Regions from separate parts of the Sporosarcina sp. QA0331 genome, predicted to be linked through region 1. Evidence: riboswitches for the same ligand, from Rfam matches in the RefSeq annotation. Region 1 holds a riboswitch; the other holds the start of a gene.

Region 1 (4,601 bases):
GATGCAATTGACGAAGATCGCAAAAAAGCCTCCTCGTGCAATTGCAGAAGCTATTCTTGAAAAATTGGACACGTCTTCGACTTCCATCAAGGAATTGGAAATCGCTGGTCCAGGATTCATTAACATCAAGCTGAAAAGTGATTATTTAGGGGAAGTCGTCAAAACGGTACTTGCTCAAGGAGCGGATTACGGCCGTTCAACATACGGTAAAAATGAAAAAGTCCAAGTCGAATTCGTCTCTGCGAATCCAACGGGCGACTTGCACTTAGGACATGCGCGCGGAGCCTCGATCGGGGATTCATTGTGCAATATTCTCGATTTCGCAGGATTCGACGTGTCACGGGAATATTACATCAATGACGCGGGCAATCAAGTGAATAACTTGGCCCTTTCAGTCGAGGCGCGATACTTCCAAGCATTAGGTCTTGAAAAAGAAATGCCGGAAGACGGCTACCATGGACAGGACATCATCGATATCGGTGAGAAGCTTGCAGAGGAATACGGCGACAAGTACGTGAACGTCGGCGAAAAAGAGCGTCAGGAGTTTTTCCGGAAGTACGGCCTTGAGTTCGAATTGGCGAAGTTGAAGAAGGACTTGGAAGATTTCCGCGTTCCGTTCGACAACTGGTTTTCGGAAACATCGCTCTATACGGACGGCAAAATCGGCATCGCGCTCGATAAATTGCGTGCAAATGGCCATGTGTTCGAGGAAGAAGGAGCAACATGGTTCCGTTCGACGACGTTCGGGGATGATAAAGACCGTGTCCTCATTAAAAATGACGGCTCGTACACGTATTTGACGCCGGACATCGCGTACCATGAGGATAAATTGCGCCGCGGCTTCGATAAGCTCATCAACATTTGGGGAGCAGACCACCACGGCTACATTCCAAGGATGAAAGCGGCGATCGAGGCGCTTGGCTACGACCGCGACACGCTCGAAGTGGAAGTTGCGCAAATGGTGCAGTTGTATAAAGACGGCGAGAAATTCAAAATGAGCAAGCGTACCGGAAAAGCGGTCACTCTGCGCGAACTCGTTGAAGAAGTCGGCTTGGACGCTGTCCGTTATTTCTTTGCGATGCGCTCCGCCGATTCACAAATGGACTTCGACTTGGATTTGGCGATTTCGCAGTCGAATGAAAACCCGGTTTACTATTCGCAATACGCGCATGCCCGCATTTCATCGATCCTTCGCCAAGCGGAGGAAAAGAATCTTGCCGCTTCAACGGATCATGTTGATTTATTGCAGACAGAAAAAGAATTGTCACTGTTGAAGAAACTCGGCGATTTCCCGCGTGCCGTCAGCGATGCGGCAAGACTCCGCTCGCCGCACCGGATTACGAACTATATCCAGGAGCTCGCTGCGGAATTCCACAGCTTCTACAATGCTGAAAAAGTGCTCGACCCGGATAACCGCGACTTGTCCGAAGCACGTCTCGCATTGATCACAGCAACACGCACGACAATTGCGAATGCGTTGAAACTCATCGGCGTTGCCGCACCGGAAAGAATGTAATTATGTCACGCCCCTCTGCTAGCGGAGGGGCGTTTTTATATTTACTTCAACGAGGGCCCATTTCAATCACGCCAAGGTCCATTCATCCCGCGTGAAGGTCCATTCTTTTGTACAAAGGTCCATTCATCCAACGTGAAGACCCATTCTTTTTCACGAGAACTCATAGCGAAAGCAGTCGGCAAGGTTATGCGCGAGTTTAAACAAGTTATGGTGCAATCTAGCGGAGTAATACTCATCTTGTTACCTTCGTACTACGTGAAGCATGCAGAATAAACCCTCTCTCGACAACTTCCAAAACTGTAGTATAATTAATCCGAACATCAATTACATAACCAAACATGAAGGTGCCCCGCCGTCAACGCCGGGGTTAAAAGGGAAGCCGGTTTGATTCCGGCGCGGTCCCGCCACTGTAAGTGCTCGCAAGCTGCAACATGCCACTGGAAGAGATTCCGGGAAGGCGCGGTACGCGATGAGCATGAGCCAGGAGACCTGCCTTCATGAGTCACCCGTACCCTACGAGGATAGGTTTGGTGGAAATCGGCACGTCCTTTCGTAGCTGTATTTTTACTAAGCACATTCCTCCGTCCACAAAACGGGGGATTTTTATTTGGAACAAACAGGAGGAAATCAGAATGAAAAAGTTTTGGCAACTTTGGCTAACAGCAATCCTTGCAACGTTCTTGCTCACAGCATGCGGCACGGACGATGCAAAGAAAGACGACACACCGGTAAACGGCAGCTCGCAAACAGAGGATCAAACATCTGAGGAAGTAGCCGAATTCCCGGTCACATTAACGGACGCAGTCGGCAATGACATAACACTCGAAGAAGCACCTGAAACGATCGTCTCCATGATTCCGAGCAACACGGAAATTTTATTCGCGCTCGGTTTGAACGATGAAATCGTCGGAGTCAATGACTGGGACAATTACCCTGAAGAAGCACTTGAAAAAGAGAAAATCGGTGGTATGGAATTCAACGTTGAAAAAATCGTCTCAATGACGCCGGATGTCGTCTTCGCGCATGAGTCCATGCTCGGCACAGGCGATGAAGGGCTTCAACAACTCCGCGACGCGGGAATTAACGTATTCGTCGTGAAAAATGCGGCGGATTTCGAACAGACATATGAAACAATCGAAACTATCGGCAAGGCAACCGGTAAAACGGAAGAAGCCGCAACAATCGTTGAGGACATGAAAGCGAAGGTCGAAGAAGTTCTTGCGAAAACAGCAAACGTCGAGAATAAAAAACGCGTATTCATCGAAACATCGGATGCACCGGAAATTTATGCACCGGGCAAAAATACGTTCATGCAGCAAATCCTTGACATGATCGGCGCGGAAAACGTTGTGACGGAAGAAGACTGGGTTATGATCAGCCCGGAAGAAATCGTTAAGCAAAACCCTGACGTCATCATTGTCATGTACAGCTATGTGCCGGATATTGTGGAAAGCGTGAAAAACCGCGATGGCTTCAGCGACATCACTGCTGTGAAGGAAGACCGAGTCGTCCAAGTAGACGAAAACTTGACGAGCCGCACAGGCCCACGTCTCGCACTCGGACTTGAAGAAATAGCGAAGGCTGTCTATCCAGAGGCGTTCAGTGAATAAATCTGCAATTGCCTACATCGTGTCCGCCGCCACATTGATCGTGGCGGTATGGCTCGGTGTTTCGATTGGAACCGTTAAAATTCCGATCAGCACGTTTTGGGATTCGTCGGATACGACAGCGACTAATATTCTATGGAAAATCCGGATGCCACGCGTCATATTAGCCGGCCTCGTCGGTGCGGCGCTCGCAATTTCCGGGGCCGCATTCCAAGGATTGCTGAAAAATCCGCTCGCAGATCCTTACACACTCGGAGTGTCATCCGGCGCCTCGGTGGGTGCTGTCGTGACACTCTTTTTCGGTTTGTCGATTCCAATTTTAGGCACATACACATTACCGGTCTTCAGCATGACGGGAGCCGCCTTGACGATGTTCCTCGTCATCGGCTTCGCAAGGCTTGTCGACCGTTCTATGAAAATGGAGACAATCATCTTAACTGGAATCATTTTCGGTTCATTTTTAGGCTCTGTACTGTCGCTTATGATCGCGCTCACTGGAGAAGAGCTGCGGCAAATTATCGGCTGGCTCCTCGGCAGTGTATCGATGCGAGGTTGGAATTATATCGTCATGGTGCTGCCGTTCGTCGTCATCGGTTCCTTCATTCTTTGGATGAACCGGAGGGAGTTGAACGCCATGCTGTTTGGTGAGGAACGCGCCCATCATTTAGGCGTCAACGTCAAACGCCGGAAATTCATGATTCTCATCGGTGGATCCATTTTGACTGGATCGGCTGTAGCGGTATCCGGCACGATCGGCTTCGTAGGCCTCGTCGTTCCGCATATGACACGCCTCATGTGGGGGGCCGATCACCGGCATTTGCTCACGCTGTCATTCTTGAATGGCGCAAGTTTGCTCATCATTTGCGATCTCATCGCCCGGACAATTATCTCGCCATCTGAGCTCCCGGTCGGCGTCATTACGGCGTTCATCGGTGCGCCAGTGTTCGCGTACATTTTCTATAGACAGAGAAGGAAAGGGGCCATGTAATATGCTGCAAGTCGACAACCTCACCGGGGGATACGGCAAAGAGCCGATCGTCAAAAACATCTCATTCCGTGTGAAAAAAGGGGAAATCCTCGGCATCCTTGGCCCGAACGGCAGCGGCAAATCGACGTTGCTGAAAATCATTTCGGGCATCTTGCCAGCCAAAACTGGAACCGTCCTGATCGACGGAGAGGATGCCTCGGTTTATTCCCAAAAACAGTTCGCGAAAAAGGTGGCAGTCCTTCCGCAGCTCCATGCGCACGCCTTCTCGCATACTGTCAAAGACACCGTTGCGCTCGGCAGGTATCCGCACCAGACCGGGCTTTTTTCGTCTTGGTCCGATGAAGACGAGCGGGCGGTGACGGAAGCGCTCGAATACACTGGCGTCACACGCTACAAAGATACAGCGATCGAACTGCTTTCAGGGGGCGAACAGCAACGGGTTTTCGTTGCACAAGCGCTCGCGCAAGAAGCACCAATCCTTCTGCTCGAC
Region 2 (4,601 bases), 230 kb from region 1:
GGTGTTCCTGTTACCCATTCCTTCTGAAACTTCATGACAGTTAATAAGGCGATGAGCGCCAGCAAGCCAAGGACCCAAAAAGCATACATACCATATTTGCCTCTGTTGAAATCCTTGTATTGGGCATATAAAGCACCACCTTTCTCAAAGGCCGCCTTCGGAACGATGACAACACCTTCAAAAGATTGCACGGGATTTGCCATAGCAGTTATTTCTTCATCAGACACATGAGCATCTTCGTAGTAATTAATATAAGGTGTTGTCCATTCTGAATAGCGTCCCGGTAATGAGCTCACCTTTAAGTAGTCACTATTTGCATTGAAGTTCTTTTTATAAACAGCAGACTTTGAAATATCACCACGGGAAAACGTCTCACCAGTTTCTACATTCTTTAATTCATAGGCGACATGCAGTGAATAGGATTTGCTTTTAATTTCATTCAAATATTTTTCTAAAACCTTTTCTTTCGCTTTACGGATTTTCGCCTCTACATGTCCATTCCCCTCAAAATTCTTTCGGATATCCTCCAATTTCATATCCCGTTCTTCAATCAATGTCTCCCTTAATAAGTTATTACTAGCATCCCTTGCATCGGCAATTCTTTGTGCGTATTGGTCATGGATATTAGCAAGCTGATCCGCCAGTGTGCCATAGCGAGTCCGATGCTCTTCAATTTCGCTATCGGATACTGTAATTTTCTTCTTTGCCTCCTCTATATTGATCGGATTTAGAACGGAAGGACCGATTACATCATAAAACTCGTCTAACCGCCACTTCATATCATCCGAATCGGAAAAGTCCTTTCCGAACAGCCCCGTTCCTTGTCTTACAAATGAAAGACTGGCCAGCAGCATAATCGTAACAAGCGTAGCCCATATGACTAGAAGAACTTTATTTTTCATTAGGCTGCGCCCCCTCTAATGATGCGTGTGAAATAAGCGATTGCCCGTGAAGAACGTTCCCAGCCGCTTTCGATCATGTCGAGGATGTGAGGGAAACAATATCCGATAGTGACGACTGCAATGCAAATGGAGAAAACTGAAAATACTACACTCCAATCACTTCTCGATTTTGTATCCAATGCCCCACACCACCTTTACATATCTCGGATTTTTTGGATCTGCTTCGATTTTCTCGCGGATTTTGCGGATATGGACCGCCACAATATTTTCCGCATTATACGCTTCTTCATTCCACACACGCTCGTAAATCTCATTTATTGAAAACACACGCCCCGCGTTTTTCATAAGCAATTCTGTAATCTTGTATTCGATTGGCGTCAGCTTCACCGGTTTCCCATCAACCGATAACTCCTTCGCATCTTCATCGAGCGCCAACCCATCAATTTCAATCTTTTTCTGGCCATCGTATGTACCAAACTGGACATAACGCCGCAGCTGCGACTTAACGCGCGCCATCAACTCAAGCGGATGGAACGGCTTCGTCACATAATCATCCGCGCCGACCGACAATCCATGGATTTTATCCGTATCCTCCGCCTTCGCGCTTAGCATGATGATCGGGATGTTTTGCGCCTCCCGGATTTTGAACGTCGCCGTAATCCCATCCATATTTGGCATCATAATGTCGAGGATAAGCAGATGGACTTCGTTCGTTTGGATCAATTCAAGCGCCTCTTTCCCATCCGCCGCCTTTAACACGTTATATCCTTCATTTTTCAAATAAATTTCAATCCCATCGCGGATCTCCTTATCATCATCCGCCACGAGCACTGTGAACTTCGCCATCACCCGCACCTCACTTTCCTCTATGATACCAATTGTAATGGTTAAATCTTAACAATTCATGATGGGAATTATGAAGAAATTCTTAAGATGGGATTGTTCGACTTCAGATTTATGCCTAAAAATGATTGACCGGTGATAAAGATGGCTTGGGTGGTGATAAACGTTGTCCGAGTGGTGATAAAGTTTTGCTGACTTCGAATATTATCGGATTTGCATGGAGTTTGCCATGAAAAATGCCAAATTAGAGCGCATCAGTGGTAATGCCGGCTGCATCGGTGGTAACTGTACGAGAATCGGTGGTAAGCGTTTAAGTATTAAAGCCGTTTTTATTGTCGCTGAAGCTTCAGTAAGCAAGCGCATGTTTTCCTTAGTACACCATATTTACAATCGAAAAACTCTGATTTATTCTTCAAGTCGCCGTTGACAGAAAAATTTGCACATGCTACCTTTAATCAAATACAAAATCGTATAGCTAAGGAATAGGTGGTCTGAAATCTTTCAGATCTTAAATGGGAAGCCGGTGCAAATCCGACGCGGTCCCGCCACTGTGACAGCATTTCGCTGAAGCCAGACACCAGCCTATTTCAATAACGCTGCAAACCTACGGTAGATAGGATGGTGTTAGAATACATGCGCAAATCAGGTTGCATGCTTTTTCAGTATGCAATAGCCGTTTAAGCTGGCATTTTCGTACACTTCTAACCTTCCGTTAGAGGTGTTTTTTATTTCAAAAAAAGATGGGAGATGGGAAGTATGACAACAATCTGCAGTACGTTAGGATACCCTTATATCGGTGAAAATCGTGAATGGAAACGGAACTTGGAAGCTTTCTGGTCAGGCCATATAGGCGAAGAGCAATTGGTGAATGATATGCAAAAATTGCGGCTCGCCCACCTCCAAAAACAACAGGATGCAGGAATCGATAAAATTGCAGTCGGCGACTTCACATTTTACGATCGGATGTTGGATACGGCTGTTATGTTCGGTATGATTCCGGAACGTTACGATTGGCAAGGCGGCGCCGTTTCACTATCCACTTATTTTTCCATGGCTAGAGGAAATGATGATGTCGTCGCGAGCGAAATGACAAAATGGTTCAATACAAATTATCACTATATCGTGCCAGAGTTTGAGAATCGTAAACTTTCATTAACTGAAAACAAGCCTCTCAACGCTTATCGGGAAGCTAAAGAACTGTTAGGGATTGAAGGCAAGCCTGTGCTGATCGGCCCTTACACTTTTTTGAAGCTGTCAAAAGGGTATTCGGACAATGATATACCTGCCTTCTTATTGCATCTTCTCCCCCTTTACGAACAAATTTTAAAGGAACTGTCTGCGGCAGGAGTCCAATGGGTACAATTCGATGAACCTATTTTATCCACAAGCATTCAACAAGATGAGATGAAGACGGTTCACGAGATTTATAAGCAGCTGAAGACCGCCGCACCTGAGCTGAAGTTCATGATTCAAACGTATTTCGATTCAATCGAATGGTATAAGGAAACAGTGGAATTGCCTGTTGACGGAATCGGCTTCGATTTTGTGCATGGTTTGCAGAAGAACGTAAGCAATCTAAAGACACTCGGATTTCCTGCCGACAAAGTATTAGGAGTTGGCATTATTGACGGACGAAATATTTGGAGAGCCAATCTTCGAGAGAAGATCGAATTGGTACATACTCTTTCTTCTGTCGTACTATCTGAAAGAATGTGGATCCAGCCTTCGTGCAGCCTGCAGCATGTCCCCGTTACGACACGTTCAGAGCAAGCATTGGAAGCTACCATTAAAAATGCATTATCTTTTGCGGATGAGAAATTGCTTGAAATCCGTACGATTACCGCTAACTTGAATGGAGATGAAGAAACTGCATTTGGCGAGATTGAAGACAGCGTTGCAGCTTGCGAGCGTCTATCAGTGCTTCCTGAAAGGAACCGAGAAGACGTCAAAGCGGCTGTCAGCAAAATTTCCAGCAAAGACAGTGAGCGGAACCTTCCTTTTAATAAACGTAAGGAAGCTCAGCAATCAGCCTTTTCGCTTCCACTTCTGCCGACGACTACGATTGGCAGTTTCCCGCAAACGCCGGAAATTAGAAGGACAAGAACCAAATGGCGCAAAGGGGAAATTACGAATGAGCAGTATGAGGCGTTTATAAAAGAGAACATTCAATCTTGGATAGATATTCAAGAAGAGATTGGCCTTGATGTATTCGTTCACGGTGAATTCGAACGGACGGACATGGTTGAGTATTTCGGAGAAAAATTGGATGGCTTCACATTTACCGAAAAAGCTTGGGTTGTATCATACGGCTCCCGTTGTGTGAAACCACCTGTCATTTACGGGGACGTCGCTTTCAATCAACCGATGACTGTCGAGGAATCAGTCTATGCCCAATCCCTCACTGACAAACCAGTGAAAGGCATGCTGACAGGTCCTGTGACGATCTTGAATTGGTCTTTCGTTCGGGATGATATTTCGTTGGAGGAAGTAGCAAACCAACTGGCACTCGCCCTTCGGAAAGAAGTTTCCGCATTGGAATCTGCCGGCATCCATATGATCCAGGTTGACGAACCAGCCTTGCGCGAAGGCTTACCGCTGAAGAAAGAAAGATGGAATGACTATTTGGATTGGGCCGTAAACGCATTCCGTATCACAACAGCAGCAGCGGAAGAAACAACGCAAATCCATACGCATATGTGCTATTGCGACTTTAACGATTTCATCAACTCTATTAGCGCCTTGGATGCCGACGTCATCTCTATTGAAACATCAAGAAGCCACGGCGAACTTGTCCAAGCATTCAATGAGTTTCATTACGACAAAGGAATCGGTTTAGGCGTGTATGACATACATAGC

The links. A riboswitch is a leader RNA that binds a small molecule or an ion and turns the genes downstream of it on or off. The one in region 1 is predicted to bind cobalamin.
Region 2: it holds a riboswitch for cobalamin, as region 1 does, so the genes downstream of both, metE (5-methyltetrahydropteroyltriglutamate--homocysteine S-methyltransferase) here and AC0L13_RS02130 (ABC transporter substrate-binding protein) in region 1, are expected to answer to the same signal.

What each region holds. Positions count from the first base shown of each region.
Region 1 is NZ_CM147850.1:408,749-413,349, forward strand. It holds gene argS (arginine--tRNA ligase) at 1-1,516, shown strand, start outside; cobalamin riboswitch at 1,842-2,027, shown strand; gene AC0L13_RS02130 (ABC transporter substrate-binding protein) at 2,149-3,126, shown strand; gene AC0L13_RS02135 (FecCD family ABC transporter permease) at 3,119-4,111, shown strand; gene AC0L13_RS02140 (adenosylcobinamide amidohydrolase) at 4,113-4,601, shown strand, end outside.
Region 2 is NZ_CM147850.1:176,618-181,218, reverse strand. It holds gene AC0L13_RS00970 (sensor histidine kinase) at 1-902, opposite strand, end outside; gene AC0L13_RS00965 (hypothetical protein) at 902-1,081, opposite strand; gene AC0L13_RS00960 (response regulator transcription factor) at 1,059-1,748, opposite strand; gene AC0L13_RS00955 (hypothetical protein) at 1,975-2,172, shown strand; cobalamin riboswitch at 2,213-2,345, shown strand; gene metE (5-methyltetrahydropteroyltriglutamate--homocysteine S-methyltransferase) at 2,502-4,601, shown strand, end outside.